Regions from separate parts of the Streptomyces sp. NPDC051219 genome, predicted to be linked through region 1. Evidence: riboswitches for the same ligand, from Rfam matches in the RefSeq annotation. Region 1 holds a riboswitch; each other region holds the start of a gene.

Region 1 (6,237 bases):
CGAGGTGATGACGCGGCGCGAGTTCGAGCGCAGCCGCACGGACGCGCGGGAGGCCGATCCACGGGACGGGTTCCGCTGCTGCTGAGCCTCCGGAACGGCCCGACGGGCCGTCGCAGCCCCTCCTGGGGGCATGCGGCGGCCCGTTGCCGTATCCCCGGACCCCGGCCGGCGTATCCCTGCTGCCCGGGACCCTGCTGCCGGACCCCTGCTGTCCAACCCCTGCGGCACACTTCGAACATGGACATCGCGATCAGGCGGGCCACGCCCGAGGAGTACGAGCAGCTGGGTGAGATCACCGCCCAGGCGTATCTGGGGGACGGACTGCTGGACTCCGGGAAGGACGACGACTACATCCACCTCCTGCGGGACGTGGCCCGGCGCGCGGCCGCCGCGGAGGTGCTCGTCGCGGTGCAGGACGGGGAGCCGCTGGGCAGTGTGACGTTCGCGCCGCCCGGCAGCGCGTGGGCCGACATCGCGCGGGACGGCGAGGCGGAGTTCCGGATGCTGGCGGTCGCCCGGGAGGGGCGGGGGCGCGGCGCGGGGGAGGCTCTTGTGCGGGCGTGCATCGAGCGGGCGCGGGCCCTGGACGGCGTCGAGCGGCTCGTGCTGTCCACCCAGCCCAGCATGCGCGGAGCCCACCGGATCTACGAACGGACGGGCTTCACGCGCACTCCGGAGCGGGACTGGAAGCCGATACCGGGCATCTCGCTCCTTACCTACGAGTTGGAGCTGTAGCGACCTACGACCGACCCACGACACAACATGTGGGGGGTGCCGCAACGCCCGCCCCCCACATGTATGCTCATGCTCGCTGTCGCCGCAGGGGAATCCGGTGAAAATCCGGAACTGTCCCGCAACGGTGCATTGGTGCGCTTTCACGCACCCAGGAGTCCGAACACCTGCCGACGGCGCGTCCGGTTCGACCGATCCGGACGCCGATACGTCCGGGCCTCGCGGATAGGCCGGTGGACGCTGCGTGGCGTGCTGCCCTGTGCCGGTTGCACACGCCCGAAGCGCCCCCGCTTCCCTGTGGCCCCGAGCCGAGCGAGGGAGAGCACCCCCGTGACCATCGCGCCAGCCGGTCCTGCTTCAGCACAGGTTGCCGACGGACCGGGGACCGCACTGCTGCGGACCCTGACCGACCTCACCGCCGACCTGCCGGACGCCGACCCCGGCAGGGTCGCCGCGGCCGCGCTCCGCGGCCGCAACGCGAGGTCGGACGAGGCCGAGCTGCGGGGCCTGGCCACCGAGGCGGCCGCGGGTCTCATCTCCGAGGACCCGGCCTACTCGCGGCTCGCCGCGCGGCTGCTGACCCTCGCGATCGCGGACGAGGCGGCGGGCCAGGGGGCGGTGTCGTTCTCCGCTTCCGTCTCGGTGGGCCACCGGGAGGGCCTGATCGCCGACCGTACGGCCGAGTTCGTCCTTACGCACGCGGAGCGGCTGGACACGCTGGTCGACATGTCGGTCGCCGACGGGGCGAACGACCGCTTCGGCTACTTCGGTCTCCGGACGCTGCACAGCCGCTACCTGCTGCGCCACCCGATCACCCGTCAGGTGATCGAGACGCCCCAGCACTTCATGCTGCGGGTGGCCTCGGGCCTGGCCGAGGACGCCGGCCCGCGCGCGGTCGACGAGGTCGCCGCTCTCTACCGGCTGATGAGCCGCCTGGACTACCTCCCCTCCTCCCCCACCCTCTTCAACTCGGGCACCCGCCACCCGCAGATGTCCTCCTGCTATCTGCTGGACTCGCCGCTGGACGAGCTCGACTCGATCTACGACCGCTATCACCAGGTCGCGCGGCTCTCGAAGCACGCGGGCGGCATCGGACTGTCGTACTCCCGTATCCGCTCCCGCGGTTCGCTGATCTGCGGCACGAACGGCCACTCCAACGGCATCGTCCCGTTCCTGCGCACGCTCGACTCGTCGGTCGCGGCGGTCAACCAGGGCGGCCGGCGCAAGGGCGCGGCCTGCGTCTACCTGGAGACGTGGCACGCGGACATCGAGGAGTTTCTGGAGCTGCGCGACAACACCGGCGAGGAAGCCCGCCGTACGCACAACCTCAACCTCGCGCACTGGATCCCGGACGAGTTCATGCGCCGCGTCGAGGCCGACGCCGACTGGTCGCTGTTCTCGCCGGCCGATGTGCCCGCACTGGTCGACCTGTGGGGCGACGAGTTCGACCGCGCCTACCGCAAGGCGGAAGACGACGGCCTGGCCCGCACCACCGTCCCGGCCCGCCAGCTGTACGGCCGGATGATGCGTACCCTCGCCCAGACCGGCAACGGGTGGATGACCTTCAAGGACGCCTCGAACCGCACGGCCAACCAGACCGCCGAGCCCGGCAAGGTCGTCCACTCCTCGAACCTCTGCACCGAGATCCTGGAGGTGACGGACGACGGCGAGACCGCGGTCTGCAACCTGGGCTCGGTCAACCTCGGCGCGTTCGTCCTCGGTGACGTCCGCGACGGGGAGGATGCGATCGACTGGGAGCGGCTGGACGAGACCGTCCGTACCGCCGTGACCTTCCTCGACCGGGTCGTCGACATCAACTTCTACCCGACCGAGCAGGCCGGCCGCTCCAACGCCAAGTGGCGCCCGGTGGGCCTGGGGGCGATGGGCCTGCAGGACGTCTTCTTCAAGCTGCGCCTGCCGTTCGACTCCGCGGAGGCGCAGACGCTCTCCACGAAGATCGCCGAGCGCATCATGCTCGCCGCGTACGAGGCGTCCTGCGACCTCGCCGAGCGCAACGGCCCGCTCCCGGCCTGGTCCCAGACCCGATCCGCCCGCGGTGTGCTGCACCCCGACCACTATGGCGTCGAGGTCAGCTGGCCGGAGCGCTGGGCCGCGCTGCGCACTCGTATCGCTTCCACGGGCATGCGCAACTCCCTCCTGCTCGCCATCGCGCCGACCGCGACCATCGCGTCGATCGCCGGCGTGTACGAGTGCATCGAGCCGCAGGTCTCCAACCTCTTCAAGCGCGAGACGCTCAGCGGCGAGTTCCTCCAGGTGAACGCCTACCTGGTGAACGACCTGAAGAAGCACGGCATCTGGGACGCCCGGACCCGCGAGGCGCTGCGCGACTCCAACGGCTCGATCGAGGGTCTGAACTGGATCCCCCAGGAGATCCGAGCCCTCTACCGGACCGCGTGGGAGCTGCCGCAGCGCGCGCTGATCGACATGGCCGCGGCCCGTACCCCCTATCTCGACCAGAGCCAGTCGCTCAACCTCTTCATGGCCTCGCCCACCATCGGCAAGCTCAGCTCGATGTACGCGTACGCCTGGAAGAGGGGCCTGAAGACGACGTACTACCTGCGCTCCCGCCCGGCGACCCGCATCGCCCGAGCGGCCGGCGCGGCGGCGACCGGCGCGGCCACCGTCCCCGTCCAGCAGGTCGCCTCGCCCGATGCCGAGGCCATCGCCTGCTCCCTGGAGAACCCCGAGTCCTGCGAGGCATGCCAGTAATGAGCTCCACCCCCGCCAAGGCCGAGAAGAACCTTCTCGACCCGGGCTTCGAACTGACCCTGCGCCCCATGCGCTACCCCGACTTCTACGAGCGCTACCGGGACGCGATCAAGAACACCTGGACGGTGGAGGAGGTCGATCTCCACTCCGACGTGGCCGATCTCGCCAAGCTCTCCCCGGCCGAGCAGCACATGATCGGCCGCCTGGTCGCCTTCTTCGCGACGGGCGACTCGATCGTCTCCAACAACCTGGTGCTCACGCTCTACAAGCACATCAACTCGCCCGAGGCGCGGCTGTATCTCTCCCGCCAGCTCTTCGAGGAGGCCGTGCACGTCCAGTTCTATCTGACGCTGCTGGACACCTACCTCCCGGATCCGGACGACCGGGCGGCCGCCTTCGACGCGGTGGAGGAGATCCCGTCGATCCGGGAGAAGGCCCAGTTCTGCTTCAAGTGGATGGACTCCGTAGAGAAGATCGAGCGTCTGGAGACGAAGGCCGACCGCCGGCGTTTCCTGCTGAACCTGATCTGCTTCGCGGCGTGCATCGAGGGCCTGTTCTTCTACGGTGCCTTCGCGTACGTGTACTGGTTCCGCTCCCGCGGCCTGCTCCACGGCCTCGCGACGGGGACGAACTGGGTCTTCCGCGACGAGACGATGCACATGAACTTCGCGTTCGAGGTCGTGGACACCGTCCGCAAGGAGGAGCCCGAGCTCTTCGACGACGCCCTTCAGCAGCAGGTCACCGACATGCTGAAGGAGGCCGTCGAGGCGGAGCTCCAGTTCGGCCGCGACCTGTGCGGTGACGGCCTGCCCGGCATGAACACGGAGTCCATGCGCGAGTACCTGCAGTGCGTGGCGGACCAGCGCCTGACCCGGCTGGGCTTCGCGCCGGTATACGGCTCGGAGAACCCGTTCTCCTTCATGGAGCTTCAGGGCGTGCAGGAGCTGACGAACTTCTTCGAGCGGCGCCCGTCGGCGTACCAGGTCGCGGTCGAGGGCACGGTCGGCTTCGACGACGACTTCTGAGCCTGCCGGGTGTGAGCCTGTTGGCTTTGAGCCTGTTGGGTCCGCGGGCGGGCGGACCGGGCGGCGGCTGCCTTCAGCTGCCGGTCGATCCGCCGGTCGTGGAGGTACCCGATGAGCGAGGGAGCGGCCAGCAGTGCGACGACGGCGAGGACGAGGAGGGAGTTCAGCAACGTGTTCATGGCTCCACTGTCGTCTTCCACGCGCGGAAAAGTCAGTGGCAGGACTGTCATGGAACGTCGAATTACTGCCACACTCATTGCATGCTCAAAAACGTGGCTGTGGCCGTCGTCGACGGAGTCGCCCCCTTCGAGCTCGGTGTGATCTGCGAGGTCTTCGGCATCGACCGGAGCGATCAGGGACTGCCTGTCTACGACTTCGCGCTCTGCGCGGCCGAGCCCGGACCTCTGAACGCGAAGTCGGGCATGTTCGGCATCTCCGTACCGTACGGACTGGACCGGCTGGAGTCAGCCGACCTCATCGCGGTGCCGGCCGACCGGCCCCGCGACCCGGGGGACTATTCCGAGCCCCTGCTCGACGCCCTGCGCCGGGCCGTGGACCGAGGCGCCCGGGTACTGAGCGTCTGCACGGGAGCCTTCACGCTGGGGGCGGCCGGACTGCTGGACGGGCGGCGGTGCACGACCCACTGGATGCACGCGCCCGAGCTCGCCCGCCGGTATCCGGGGGCACTGGTCGATCCGGACGTGCTGTACGTGGGTGACGGCCAGGTCACCACCTCGGCCGGGACGGCGGCGGGGATCGACGCGTGCCTGCACATAGTGCGCCAGGAGCACGGGCCGGACGTCGCCAACACCATCGCCCGGCGGATGGTGGTGCCGCCGCACCGGGACGGCGGGCAGGCGCAGTACATCGAGCGTCCGCTGCCACGCACGGCATGCGACACGGTGGGCGACGTCCTGGCGTGGATGGAGCGTCACCTCGACGCGGAGATCACCGTCGAGCAGCTGGCGGACCGGGCGCACATGTCGACCCGGACCTTCGCCCGGCGGTTCCTGCAGGAGACGGGGACGACGCCGTACCGCTGGCTCCTGCGCCAGCGGGTGCTGCTGGCGCAGGAGTTGCTGGAGGCGACGGACGACACTGTGGACGCGATCGCCGGGCGAGCGGGCTTCGGCAACGCGGCCGCACTGCGACACCACTTCCTGCGGACGCTCGGCACGACCCCGAACACGTTCCGCCGCACGTTCCGCGGCACGGCCCGCGCCGCCTGAGGTGTTCCGGGACGCGGGTCGTGCCGGGAAGCGGGTCGTGCCGGTTGGCGGGTCGTGCCGGTTGGCGGGTCGTGCCGGGACGCCGGCCGGATGCCGCCTCGGGTCAGATGCCGCAGCTCGACGCGGACCAGAAGCGGCTGCCCCGGTGGTCGAGGTGGGTGTGGTCGCCGTGGCCCGGATAGCCCGGGCCGAGGATGCCGTTGAAGCCGTGGTTGCGGGCCTGCTTGGCGAGGGTGCACAGGGAGTGCGGGCCGGCGCCCAGGTCGGCGGCGTCGCCGTAGAGGTGGCGGCTGTCCGACGCCCCGCCGACCGCGTCGTTGCAGGCACGGGACCGGAAGCCGCTCGTGACGGTGATGGGCTGGTCGCCCAGTGCGTGCCGCAGCGCTTCCAGCTTCCACATGGTGCGCAGGGCGTTGGACTTGGCGGTCGCGGCGCTCACGGCCCCGCCCGACCAGGTGGAGTTGCAGTCGTTCAGCTCGGCGTACGTGAAGTGGACGGGTGTGCAGTCGTCGTCCTGGAGG
Region 2 (6,237 bases), on a different contig from region 1:
GTCGCGGACGGCAAGGTCGTCGGAGAGGTCACTTCGGGCGCCCCGTCCCCGACCCTCGGCAAGCCGATCGCCATCGCGTACGTGGACGCGGCACACGCCGAGCCCGGCACCTCCGGGGTGGGCGTCGACATCCGCGGTACCCATGAGCCGTACGAGGTTGTGGCGCTCCCCTTCTACAAGCGCCAGAAGTGACCTCGCGCACACCCGCGCGTCTCACTCTTCAAGACGACAGTCCACCAGCACTCCCCCGCATCCAGGAGAATCAGGCCATGAGCAACCCCCAGCAGCTGCGTTACAGCAAGGAGCACGAGTGGCTGTCGGCCGCCGAGGACGGCGTCTCGACGGTCGGCATCACGGAGTTCGCCGCGAACGCGCTCGGCGACGTCGTCTTCGCCCAGCTCCCTGAGGTGGGCGCCACCGTCGCCGCCGGCGAGACCTGCGGCGAGCTGGAGTCGACCAAGTCCGTCAGCGACCTCTACTCCCCCGTGTCCGGTGAGGTCACCGAGATCAACCAGGACGTCGTCGACGACCCGTCGCTCGTGAACACCGCCCCGTACGAGGGTGGATGGCTGTTCAAGGTGCGCGTCTCGGACGCGCCGGACGATCTGCTCTCCGCCGACGAGTACGCCACCCTCTCCGGCAACTGACACCCCAGGGACCGTGATGTCTTCGAAGTCGCTTCTCAACACCTCCCTCCACGAGCTGGACCCGGACGTCGCCGCTGCTGTCGACGCCGAGCTCCACCGCCAGCAGTCCACCCTCGAGATGATCGCCTCGGAGAACTTCGCTCCGGTCGCGGTCATGGAGGCGCAGGGCTCGGTTCTCACCAACAAGTACGCCGAGGGCTACCCGGGCCGCCGCTACTACGGCGGCTGCGAGCACGTCGACGTGGTCGAGCAGATCGCGATCGACCGCATCAAGGCGCTGTTCGGCGCCGAGCACGCCAACGTCCAGCCGCACTCGGGCGCCCAGGCCAACGCGGCGGCGATGTTCGCGCTGCTGAAGCCGGGCGACACGATCATGGGTCTGAACCTCGCCCACGGCGGGCACCTGACCCACGGCATGAAGATCAACTTCTCCGGCAAGCTCTACAACGTGGTCCCGTACCACGTCGACGACGAGACCGGCCAGGTCGACATGGGCGAGGTCGAGCGCCTGGCCAAGGAGTCCCGGCCGCAGCTGATCGTCGCCGGCTGGTCCGCCTACCCGCGCCAGCTGGACTTCGCGGCGTTCCGCCGGATCGCCGACGAGGTCGGCGCGTACCTGATGGTGGACATGGCCCACTTCGCCGGCCTGGTGGCCGCGGGCCTGCACCCGAACCCGGTGCCGCACGCCCACGTCGTCACCACCACCACCCACAAGACCCTCGGTGGTCCGCGCGGCGGTGTGATCCTCTCCACGCAGGAGCTGGCGAAGAAGATCAACTCCGCCGTGTTCCCCGGCCAGCAGGGCGGGCCCCTGGAGCACGTCATCGCGGCGAAGGCGGTCTCCTTCAAGGTCGCCGCGTCCGAGGAGTTCAAGGAGCGCCAGCAGCGCACCCTCGAGGGCGCCCGCATCCTCGCCGAGCGCCTGGTGCAGCCCGACGTCACCGAGCACGGCGTGTCCGTCCTCACCGGCGGTACGGACGTCCACCTGGTCCTCGTCGACCTGCGGAACTCCGAGCTCGACGGCCAGCAGGCCGAGGACCGGCTCCACGAGCTGGGCATCACGGTCAACCGGAACGCCATCCCGAACGACCCCCGGCCGCCGATGGTCACCTCGGGTCTGCGCATCGGTACGCCGGCACTGGCCACGCGCGGTTTCGGCGCCGACGACTTCACCGAGGTCGCCGACATCATCGCCGAGGCGCTGAAGCCGTCGTACGACAGTGAGTCGCTGAAGGCCAGGGTCTCCGCCCTCGCCGCGAAGCACCCGCTGTACCCGTCGCTGTGAACTGGTGACATTGCTCGCCCCCGTCGGCTTGAGCTCCGTACGAGCCTGACCCGTACGAGCCCGTTGATCGTGACGGATTCACCGTAGGGCGGCGACGTGATGGCCCGGCCTGAGTTGTCCACAGGCCGGGCCATTCGTACGACTGGACGACCCGGGCCCGACCGGCCCGGTCCGCGATCACGACCAGGATTCGGACACGCGCGCGGATCGGGACCCCGACCGCACCGGACCGGTCCCTGCCCGACACCCGGCCGAGGCGTTTCTGTCATCCGCTCGCGTTAGGCTCGACTTCTACAAACACTCCTTACCCGAACCTCCCACCACGAGCAGACAAGGGAGTCCGCCACCGTGGCCATCTCCGTCTTCGACCTCTTCTCCATCGGCATCGGCCCGTCCTCTTCGCACACGGTCGGCCCGATGCGGGCGGCACGGATGTTCGTCGGCCGCCTCAAGAAGGACGGCCTGCTCGCGCAGACCGCCTCGGTCCGGGCGGAGCTCTTCGGCTCACTGGGTGCCACGGGGCACGGTCACGGCACGCCCAAGGCCGTGCTGCTGGGCCTGGAGGGCCACTCGCCCCGGACGGTGGACGTCGAGACGGCGGACGACGAGATCGAGCGCATCCGGCAGACCGGGCGGCTCCGCCTGCTGGGCGCCGAGATAGGCGCGACCCACGAGATCGAGTTCGACGAGCCGAACCAGCTGATCCTGCACCGCCGGCGCTCCCTGCCGTACCACGCGAACGGCATGACCCTCTTCGCGTACGACGCCTCGGGCACCCCGCTGCTGGAGAAGACGTACTACTCCGTGGGGGGCGGCTTCGTCGTCGACGAGGACGCGGTGGGCGAGGACCGGATCAAGCTCGACGACACCGTGCTGAAGTACCCCTTCCGCACCGGCGACGAACTGCTGCGCCTCTCCCGCGAAACCGGCCTGTCCATCTCCTCGATGATGCTGGAGAACGAGAAGGCCTGGCGCACCGAGGAGGAGATCCGGGAGGGACTCCTGGAGATCTGGCGCGTCATGCAGTCCTGCGTCTCGCGTGGTATGGCCCGCGAGGGGATCCTGCCGGGCGGGCTGAAGGTCCGCCGCCGCGCGGCGAACTCGGCGCGGCAGCTGCGCGCCGAGGGCGACCAGAAGGCGCACGCGATGGAGTGGGTGACCCTCTACGCGATGGCGGTCAACGAGGAGAACGCGGCGGGCGGCCGCGTGGTGACCGCTCCCACCAACGGAGCGGCCGGCATCATCCCGGCCGTCCTGCACTACTTCATGAACTTCGTGCCCGGAGCCGATGAGGACGGCATCGTCCGCTTCCTGCTCGCCGCCGGCGCGGTCGGCATGCTCTTCAAGGAGAACGCCTCCATCTCCGGCGCCGAGGTCGGCTGCCAGGGCGAGGTCGGGTCCGCCTGCTCGATGGCGGCAGGCGCGCTCGCCGAGGTCCTGGGCGGCACTCCGGAGCAGGTCGAGAACGCCGCCGAGATCGGCATGGAGCACAACCTGGGCCTGACCTGCGACCCGGTCGGCGGCCTGGTGCAGATCCCCTGCATCGAGCGCAACGGCATGGCGGCGGTCAAGGCCGTCACGGCGGCCAAGATGGCGATGCGCGGCGACGGCAGCCACAAGGTGTCTCTCGACAAGGTCATCAAGACCATGAAGGAGACCGGCGCGGACATGAAGGTCAAGTACAAGGAGACGGCGCGCGGAGGGCTCGCGGTCAACGTCATCGAGTGCTGAGAAAACCACCCTTGCTCAGCGGTTTCCCGTCTCGCGGCTTTGTCCCGGACTCGCCCGTCGGCAAGGCGGACCGTCCCTGAAAGCCGTGTGAAACGCTGACCAGCAGGGGTCTCGGCGGCAGAGGTGAGGCCCCCTGCCTCGATCCCAGGCGGCAGAACAGGCCCGGGAAACCCTGATCGGTGGACGTCGCGCCCGCCGGTAACCGGCTGAGGCGCGATTGCCGCGCTCGTCTCGTGTGTTCCTCAGGGGCGTCTTCCTCTTCGAGCCTCCCGCGTGTGGCTCCGGCGAGCGGGACCGAGGCCGCCGCCCCCCTTCCCTCGTCCCCGTTACGGGCCTCGCCGGCCGACGCCGGTCCCTCCCCCGTCGCAGGCGCCCTGGTCGTGCGCCCGTGCGCGGGTTGTCGCGGATCGTCACCGCGCACTAGGGTCACAGGGCCTTGGTGTTCGGGAAACCGGTGCAGTACCGGTGCGGCCCTCGCCACTGTGATCGGGTAGTCCGACTCCACCCTCCGGGGAGCCACTGGACCGCCGCGGGAGACCGCGGAGTCCGGGAAGGCGGAGTCCGGGCGGCAATCCAGCCAGTCTGGGGAACGTGCGACATCCCCAGAACCCCCGTCAGCCAGGAGACCGGCCAGGGCGCGTGTCCATCCACGAGGTGCTGGAGAGGGTCTACCCAACCATGCATATAGCCGAGGGGTTTCTGCCCCCGCTGCACGCGGTCGCCTGGGGCGCCGCGTCAGCTCCATTCGTCATCCACGGGGTCAAGGCGCTGAGCCGTGAGGTCAGGGCCAACCCCGAGAGCACACTGTTGCTCGGCGCCTCCGGTGCCTTCACCTTCGTCCTGTCTGCGCTCAAGCTTCCTTCCGTGACGGGAAGTTGTTCCCACCCCACTGGTACCGGGCTGGGGGCCATTCTGTTCAGACCGCCGATCATGGCAGTCCTCGGCACCATCACCCTCTTGTTCCAGGCGCTGTTGCTGGCTCACGGCGGGCTCACCACCCTGGGTGCCAACGTCTTCTCGATGGCCGTCGCCGGACCGTGGGCGGGATACGGCGTGTACCGGCTGCTGCGGCACTTCGAAGTGCCCCTGATGGTCAGCGTGTGCTTCGGCGCCTTCGTGGCCGACCTGAGCACGTACTGCGTCACCAGCGTGCAGCTGGCGCTCGCGTTCCCCGACCCGGCGACCGGAATTCCCGGGGCGCTGGCCAAGTTCGGCGGGATCTTCGCCGTCACCCAGATCCCCCTGGCGGTCAGCGAGGGTCTGCTGACCGTGCTGGTGATGCGGCTGCTGATGCAGTCCAGCAAGGGCGAGCTGACGCGGCTCGGTGTACTCCTCAAGGGCGCGCAGCCGGGGCAGAAGAAGGGGGCCGTGGCCTGATGAGCCGTAACGCAAAGATCAACTCACTGCTTCTGCTCATCGTGGCCGCACTCGCCGTACTGCCGCTCGCACTCGGGCTCGGGGACGGCAAGGAGGAACCGTTCTCCGGGGCCGACGGGCAGGCGGAGGCCGCGATCAACGAGATCCAGCCGGATTACGAGCCGTGGTTCACCCCGCTGTACGAGCCTCCGTCCGGCGAGATCGAGTCGGCGCTGTTCTCGTTGCAGGCGGCGCTCGGCGCGGGCGTGCTGGCCTACTACTTCGGGCTTCGCAGGGGCCGCAGGCAGGGCGAGGCCCGCGCGGCGACAGCGGCACCCCCCGCCGGGACACAGGCCGCGTCTCCACAGGCAGCGCCCGCACCGGCAGCGTCCGCACCGACCGCATCCGCACCGACCGCAGCGGCGTCCGGGGGGCCGGGCGAGCAGCGCGGGTCCGGCGCACCGCTGCCGTAGCCGGCGGATGCTGCCCATCGACGCGGCGGCGCACAGCAGTCGCTGGCGCCGCCGCCACCCCGTGGAGAAGGCCGTCCTGGGGCTCGGACTGACCGTCTCGGCGGTTTGTCTGCCGCCCTGGCCGGGGGCGGTACTGGTCGCGGGCGCCACGCTCGGCGTGCTGCTCGGCCCGGCCGGGGTCGCCCCCCGTCAACTGTGGCGGGCGTACCGCATTCCGCTCGGGTTCTGCGTCACCGGCGCGGTACCGCTGCTGTTCCAGGTGGGCGGCGTCGACGGCTTCGTGACGCTCGCACCGGACGGCGCGGTACACGCGGGGCAGCTGCTGTTGCGGACTTCGGCGGCCTCGCTGGGGGTGCTGCTGTTCGCCTTCACCACGCCTGTCTCCGATGTCCTGCCGCGGCTGGTGCGGGCGGGTGTCCCCGCGCCCGTGGTGGACGTCGCCCTGGTGATGTACCGGATCAGCTTCCTGCTGCTGGACGCCGTCACCCGGATCCGGCAGGCGCAGGCGGCCCGGCTGGGGCACACCACCCGGGCGGCCACCTGGCGTTCGCTCGCCGGCCTCGGCGCGACGGCCTTCGTAAGGGCCTTCGACCGCGCGGAGCGCCTGCAGTCGGGTCTGGCGGGCCGCGGCTACGACGGCACCCTGCGCGTCCTGGTCCCGCAGGCGGTGCTCTCCTGGCGGTTCCTCGCCGCGAGCGGCGCGCTGCTCGTGGGTGTCACCGCCCTCACCCTCGTACTCGAAAGG
Region 3 (6,237 bases), on a different contig from region 1:
CTTCAGCCTGGCGTGCCGTACGGCGATCCCCGCGACCCGCGAGGCGCGCTCGGGATCGGCGACGTACACCGGCACGTCGTCGGGGCCCTGCTCCTTGAAGGAGAAGGGAACCGTGATCAACCGCCCGTCGAACTCGGGGATCGCGACCTGCATCGCGGCGTCCATGGGGGAGAGAGCGGCGTCCGAGTCCTCCCAGACGGCGCGCGAGGACGTCAGGCACAGGCCCTGCAGTACGGGTACGTCGAGGTCGGCGAGCGCGCCGATGTCCCACGCCTCGTCGTCGCCGCCCGCTGAGGCGTCCGAGGCGCGCGTACCGCCCGCAGCGAGGACGGTGGCGATCAGCGTGTCGGCCCGGCCCAGCAGTTCGTACAGCCCGGCGTCGGCGCCGCGCAGTGAACCGCAGTACACGGGCAGGGCGTTGGCGCCCTTCGCCTCGATGGCGTCGCACAGGGTGTCGACGAAGGCGGTGTTCCCGGAGAGGTGGTGTGCCCGGTAGAAGAGCACGCCGACGGTCGGCCGCCCCGCTTCCAGTCCGCGCTCGCCGTGCGGCCCCCACTCGGGCATCGTCTGCGGTTCGGCGAAGCCCTGTCCGGTCAGCAGCACGGTGTCCGAAAGGAACCTGGCCAGTTCGACGAGGTTCCCCGGGCCGCCCTCGACGAGATAGCGCAGCGCCTCGGCGACCACGCCCGCGGGCACGGACGACTCGGCCATCAGCTCCGCGTCCGGTACGGTCTCGCCGCCCAGCAGCACGGTCGGAATCCCGGACGCCTTGAGGACGGCGAGCCCGTCCTCCCACGCCCGCTTCCCGCCCAGCAGCCGTACGACGGCCACCGAGGCTCCCTCGATCAGCGCGGGCAGTTCCGCCGAGACGTCGACGCGGGTCGGGTTGCCGATGCGGTACGGCGCGCCGGAGGCCCGGGCCGCCAGCAGGTCCGTATCGGCGGTGGACAGCAACAGCACGGTGCTCATGGCGCTCCAGGTGCGATGAAGGGAAGTCCTGACGGTGCGCCCGACTCGATCAGCCGCAGCAGCGCGTCCGTGTCCGCGTGTTCCTCGATCAGGTCGCCGAGGAGGTCGAGCTGCTCCTCGCGCAGCGTGCCGAAGGAGGTGTCCGGGGCCGGTAGGAAGCGGCGCCCCGCGGCGGCGGCCACCTCCCGCAGGAACGCCCGCCGGAAGCCGTCGCTCTCCAGTGCCCCGTGCCAGTGGGTGCCCCAGACGGAGCCCACCCGGCAGCCGTCCAGGCCGCGTCCCCGGTCATCGGAGACGAATGCTTCTCCGCCGAGCACGTCGGCGACTCCGTGGTGGATCTCGTACCCCTCGACGCGCTCGCCGAGCGCCTGGCCGACGGGCCGGGCGAGTGTCTTCTCGACGGCGAAACGCACCCGGACGGGCAGCAGTCCGAGCCCATTCAGGGCCCCCGCCCGCGACTCGACCTCGTCCTCGATGTGCTCCCCGAGCACCTGGTAGCCGCCGCAGATGCCGAGGACGGGCCGGCCCTCGACCGCGCGCCGCGCGATCGCGTCCGCGAGTCCGCGTTCCCGCAGCCACTCCAGCGCCCCGACGGTGCCACGCGTGCCCGGCACCACCACCAGGTCGGCGTCGAGGAGTTCCTCCGCGCGGTCCACGAACCGCACGACGACACCCGGCTCGGCGGCCAGTGCGTCGACGTCCGTGAAGTTGGACATCAGCGGCACCGCGCACACGGCGACCCGCAGCACGTCCTGGCCGACCGGCGGGGCGACGACGGACTCACGTACGGCTCCCCGCAGGGAGACGCGCAGGCCGTCCTCCTCGTCGATCCCCAGACCGTGCCGGAACGGCAGCACCCCGAAGGTCTGACGGCCGGTCAGTCCCCGGAGCATCTCCATCCCGGGCTCGAGCAGCGACACGTCGCCCCGGAACTTGTTCACCAGGTACCCGGCGATCAGCGCCTGGTCCGCCGCGCTCAGCAGGGCGGTCGTTCCGAAGAACGAGGCGAAGACGCCCCCGCGGTCGATGTCGCCCACGACGACCACCGGGAAGTTCGCCGCCCGCGCGATGCCCATGTTCACGATGTCCGTACGGCGCAGATTGATCTCGGCAGGACTGCCGGCCCCCTCACAGATCACGGCGTCATACGTGCCCCGCAGTTCCTCCAGGCACGCCGTGACGGTCCCGAGAAGTCCCTCCTGCCGACCGCCGCGCAAGGCCCCTCCGGGGGACGGCGCGCCCGGGGACGGCTCCGCCGCGGCCCCCGGCCCCCCGAAGAACCCGCGCGCGCTCATCTCACCCACCGGCTTGCCCAGCAGCACCACTTGGCTGCTGCGGTCGCTGCCGGGCTTGAGGAGTACGGGGTTCATCAGCGCGCTCGGCTCGACGCGCGCGGCCTGCGCCTGCATCGCCTGGGCGCGCCCGATCTCCGCGCCCTCGCGCGTGACGAACGAGTTCAGCGACATGTTCTGCGCCTTGAAGGGCGCGACCTTCACCCCGGTACGTACCAGCCACCGGCAGATCCCGGCCGTGACCACGCTCTTGCCGGCGTCCGACGTGGTGCCGGCAACCAGCAGTCCACCAGCGCTCATGCGGTTCCCCTCCGTCCAGAGACCAGTCGGCCGGCGATCAGCCGGACCGCGACACACGCGCCCAGGGCGATCCCGGTCACCACGCGCGACAGCTTCACCGCGCGTTCGATGTCGCCCACTCCCACCGGCCGGCCACCGCCGTTCAGCACCGGCCGGTGCTCGACGCGGCCGGCGTACGAGAGGGTCCCGCCGAGCCGTACGCCCAGGGCGCCGGCGAACGAGGCCTCCACCGGGCCGGCGTTGGGGCTCGGGTGCTTTGCCGCGTCCTGCCGCCAGGCCCGTACCGCCCCCCGGCGGTCGGGCCCGGCCAGCAGCGCGGCCGCGGCGGTCAGCCGGGAGCCCGGCCGGCCCGCCACGTCGTCGAGCCGCGCCGAGGCCCAGCCGTACCGCAGATATCGCGGCGACTTGTGCCCGACCATGGCGTCCAGGGTGTTCACGGCGCGGAACGCGAGCAGGCCGGGCACGCCCGCGACGGCTCCCCACACCAGGGCACCGACCACGGCGTCGGAGGTGTTCTCGGCGACGGACTCCACGACGGCGCGGGCGATCTGCTGCCCGTCCAGGAACTGGGGGTCGCGCCCGCAGAGATGGGGCAGCCGCTCCCGGGCGACCTCGAGGTCGCCCACCGCCAGCGCACCGCCGACGGCCCTCGCCTCGCGGCCCAGTGATGTCCCGCCCACCACGGCCCAGGTCGCCGCGGCGGTCAGCGCGGCATGGGCAACGGGACGGGAACGCAAGGCGCTTGCGGCGAGCGCGCCGGCCGCGGCCGCGCCGCCGGCGCACACCACGGCATGCAGCGAGCCCCACCCGCGGTGGTCACGCCACAGGACCTTCTCGACAGCGCTGGCAGCCCGCCCGAACGCCGCGACCGGATGTCCGCGGCGGGGATCGCCCAGGACCAGGTCGCCGATCAGGCCGGCTGTCGCGCCGTATGCGAAAACGCGATCGGCACGCATGGGTTCAGCCGGCCGATACGCCTCGGCGGGACCCCGTACTCGGAAAGACCGTCCTCGGTTGGACGGCACTCACATGGACAACTGAACCGCAGCCGGGCATGGCGAAGTCCTCACTCAGGGTCCGCGCCCTGGTTCGACGTGACCGGCGGTGAGAGTCTCCTGGCTCCCGGATCGGCAACTCCCCCGGCCTTCCAGCCCTTACGCAGCGGCCGTGACTTCCGGTGTGGGGGAGTGCTCCCCGGTGACAGTGGCGGGACCGCGCCGGATTCGCACCGGACTTCCTCTCCTGCCGCCGTTTGGCTCCGGAAGTCCACCACGGCCTGCGAACGCCCGTCAACTCGCCGTTGACCTGCGGCGGGACAGTGTGCGAAGACCCACACCGGCGGGAACGCGAACGCCCCCGGCAGGAGTCCTCGGGGGGACCCTGCCGGGGGCGTCCGGATGCCCGGTTCGTCCGGATGCCGGTTCGGTCAGACGACGATCAGATAGATCCCGTAGGCCACGGCCGCCGCGCAGAGTGCGAAGCAGGCGTACGCGCCCGTGCGGGCCATGGCCACGGAGCCGGCGGAGCCTCCCTGTGCGGTGGCGGACTCCTGCTTCGAGAGGCCCACGATGCCGAGGGTGAACAGGCCCACCAGGACCACGGTGGCTGTGAGGCTGACTCCGAAGACGGAGCCGAGAGCTGCCCAGTCGATCTTCATACTGCTGATTCCTTCAGTCGTCGAGCGCGTCGGGCGCCGAGCGCGGCCGGCCCCGTCAGACGGTCGCGGGCTGCGGAGGTTCGGGGGCCGCGGGCACCGGGCCCGGGATGGTGGCCTTCAGTTCGCCGGTGGCGCCGGCGGTGACGCCCGCCGGAGGCGGGGTGACGGCGGCGATGGCGGTGGTCACGACACCCGCGGGCTCGCCGTCCACGCCGGTCTCGTTGACGTTGGTGTGGTCGACGACCTGACGGCGGGAGATGAGCCAGATCGCGAGGCAGGAGCTGACGAGGAAGACCGCGACGGCGGCGACCCCCCAGTCACCCTGCTTGGTCACGAACTCGGCGCCGGCCGCGACGAGACCCGCCGCCGGCAGGGTCAGGCCCCAGGCGATGAACATGCGGGTCGCGGTGGACCAGCGGACCACACCGCCCTTTCGCCCGAGACCGGAGCCCATCACCGCGCCGGAGCACGAGTGGGTGGTGGAGAGCGAGAAGCCGAGGTTCGAGGAGGCCAGGATGACGCTCGCCGCGCTGGTCTGGGCGGCGAAGCCCTGCTGCGGCTGGAGGTCGGTGAGGCCCTTGCCCATGGTGCGGATGATGCGCCAGCCGCCGAGGTAGGTGCCGAGCGCGATCGCGAGACCGGCCGAGAGGATGACCCACATGGGCGGGTTCGAGCCGGGGGCGAGGGCGCCGCCGGTGACCAGGGCCAGCGTGATGATGCCCATGGTCTTCTGCGCGTCGTTGGTGCCGTGGGCCAGCGAGACGAGGCCGGCGGAGCCGATCTGGCCGATGCGGTAGCCCTTGGCCGATGCCTTCTCGTCGGTCTTGCTGCTCAGCTTGTAGGTGAGGCGCGTGGCGAGCATCGCGGCGATACCGGCCACGAGCGGCGCGGCGATCGCGGGGAGCAGCACCTTGGTGACGACGACGTCGCCGTTGACCCCGCCGAAGCCGACCGATGCGACCGTGGCGCCGATCAGACCGCCCATGAGGGCGTGCGAGGAGCTGGACGGCAGTCCGACCAGCCAGGTCAGCAGATTCCACAGGATGGCGCCGACGAGCGCCGCGAAAATGACTTCGGGCCTGATGCCTTCTTCGTTGACGAGTCCGCTGGAGATCGTCTTGGCGACCTCCACCGAAAGAAACGCGCCGACGAGGTTGAGCACGGCGGACATGGCCACCGCCGTCTTGGGCTTGAGAGCGCCGGTCGAGATGGTCGTCGCCATCGCGTTGGCTGTGTCGTGGAAACCGTTCGTGAAATCGAACACGAGAGCGGTGACGATCACGATCCCGAGGAGAAGCGTGATGTGTTCCATTTACCCAGGCTTCTGTTTGACGTCAGTGGCTCGGCGAACGTAGGCAACCTGGATGAACGGAAGATGAACTGGGCCGGGCGGTGCGGTGACTCCAACGGAGTGCCTTCATTCCGCTTGTTCTTTCGAGGGGCAGAAGAAGCGCGACAAATCCGCTCCAGGGCTGGTCTCGCAGGCCTCGTACGAATCCGCTCCGGCCGGGTCGGCCTCCGGTGGGAGAGGGGGTGGAAGAGACCCATATCACTCGCCCGGAGTGCGGAGTCCAGCGCGCAGCCGGGTCTTGGGAACACCGGAGTGCGCCCCGGAGTACGGGGGGCGGAACCCGGGCCTGGCAGGATCACGCCCATGGAGCATCGCGACGCGGGCGAGCAGACGATCGGGCAGGCCTGGGCCGAACTGGTGGCCACCGCCCGCCGGACAGCCTCCGAAGGGCTCGTCGTGGGTACTTCGGGAAACGTCTCCGTGCGGGTCGGCGACCTGGTGCTGGTCACGCCCAGCGGAGTGCCCTACGACCGGCTGGGGCCGGACGACACCGTCGCCGTCGACCTGGCCGGGAAGCAGGTCGCCGGAGGACTCGTCCCCACCAGCGAGCTCCCTTTGCACCTCGCCGTCTACCGGAACACCCCCGCCCGGGCCGTCGTGCACACCCACGCCGTGCACGCGACAGCCGTCTCCACGCTCCTGCCCGAACTGCCGCCGGTGCACTACAT

What was found. Region 1 has a riboswitch for cobalamin ahead of AB0M62_RS12875 (ribonucleoside-diphosphate reductase subunit alpha). Riboswitches for the same ligand answer to the same signal wherever they lie in the genome.
Region 2: linked by a shared signal. The riboswitch ahead of AB0M62_RS22925 (energy-coupling factor ABC transporter permease) and the one ahead of AB0M62_RS12875 (ribonucleoside-diphosphate reductase subunit alpha) in region 1 are both predicted to bind cobalamin.
Region 3: linked by a shared signal. The riboswitch ahead of AB0M62_RS03045 (cobalamin biosynthesis protein) and the one ahead of AB0M62_RS12875 (ribonucleoside-diphosphate reductase subunit alpha) in region 1 are both predicted to bind cobalamin.

The regions. Positions count from the first base shown of each region.
Region 1 is NZ_JBFBAS010000008.1:200,418-206,654, reverse strand. It holds gene AB0M62_RS12885 (YbdD/YjiX family protein) at 1-85, shown strand, start outside; gene AB0M62_RS12880 (GNAT family N-acetyltransferase) at 238-735, shown strand; cobalamin riboswitch at 792-922, shown strand; gene AB0M62_RS12875 (ribonucleoside-diphosphate reductase subunit alpha) at 1,063-3,462, shown strand; gene AB0M62_RS12870 (ribonucleotide-diphosphate reductase subunit beta) at 3,462-4,487, shown strand; gene AB0M62_RS12865 (helix-turn-helix domain-containing protein) at 4,748-5,716, shown strand; gene AB0M62_RS12860 (D-Ala-D-Ala carboxypeptidase family metallohydrolase) at 5,820-6,237, opposite strand, start outside.
Region 2 is NZ_JBFBAS010000021.1:79,137-85,373, forward strand. It holds gene gcvT (glycine cleavage system aminomethyltransferase GcvT) at 1-192, shown strand, start outside; gene gcvH (glycine cleavage system protein GcvH) at 270-647, shown strand; gene glyA (serine hydroxymethyltransferase) at 664-1,932, shown strand; gene AB0M62_RS22920 (L-serine ammonia-lyase) at 2,281-3,663, shown strand; cobalamin riboswitch at 4,084-4,313, shown strand; gene AB0M62_RS22925 (energy-coupling factor ABC transporter permease) at 4,342-5,040, shown strand; gene AB0M62_RS22930 (energy-coupling factor ABC transporter substrate-binding protein) at 5,040-5,492, shown strand; gene cbiQ (cobalt ECF transporter T component CbiQ) at 5,500-6,237, shown strand, end outside.
Region 3 is NZ_JBFBAS010000002.1:63,891-70,127, reverse strand. It holds gene cobN (cobaltochelatase subunit CobN) at 1-969, opposite strand, end outside; gene AB0M62_RS03050 (cobyric acid synthase) at 966-2,561, opposite strand; gene AB0M62_RS03045 (cobalamin biosynthesis protein) at 2,558-3,517, opposite strand; cobalamin riboswitch at 3,670-3,802, opposite strand; gene AB0M62_RS03040 (hypothetical protein) at 3,988-4,218, opposite strand; gene AB0M62_RS03035 (inorganic phosphate transporter) at 4,274-5,530, opposite strand; gene AB0M62_RS03030 (class II aldolase/adducin family protein) at 5,873-6,237, shown strand, end outside.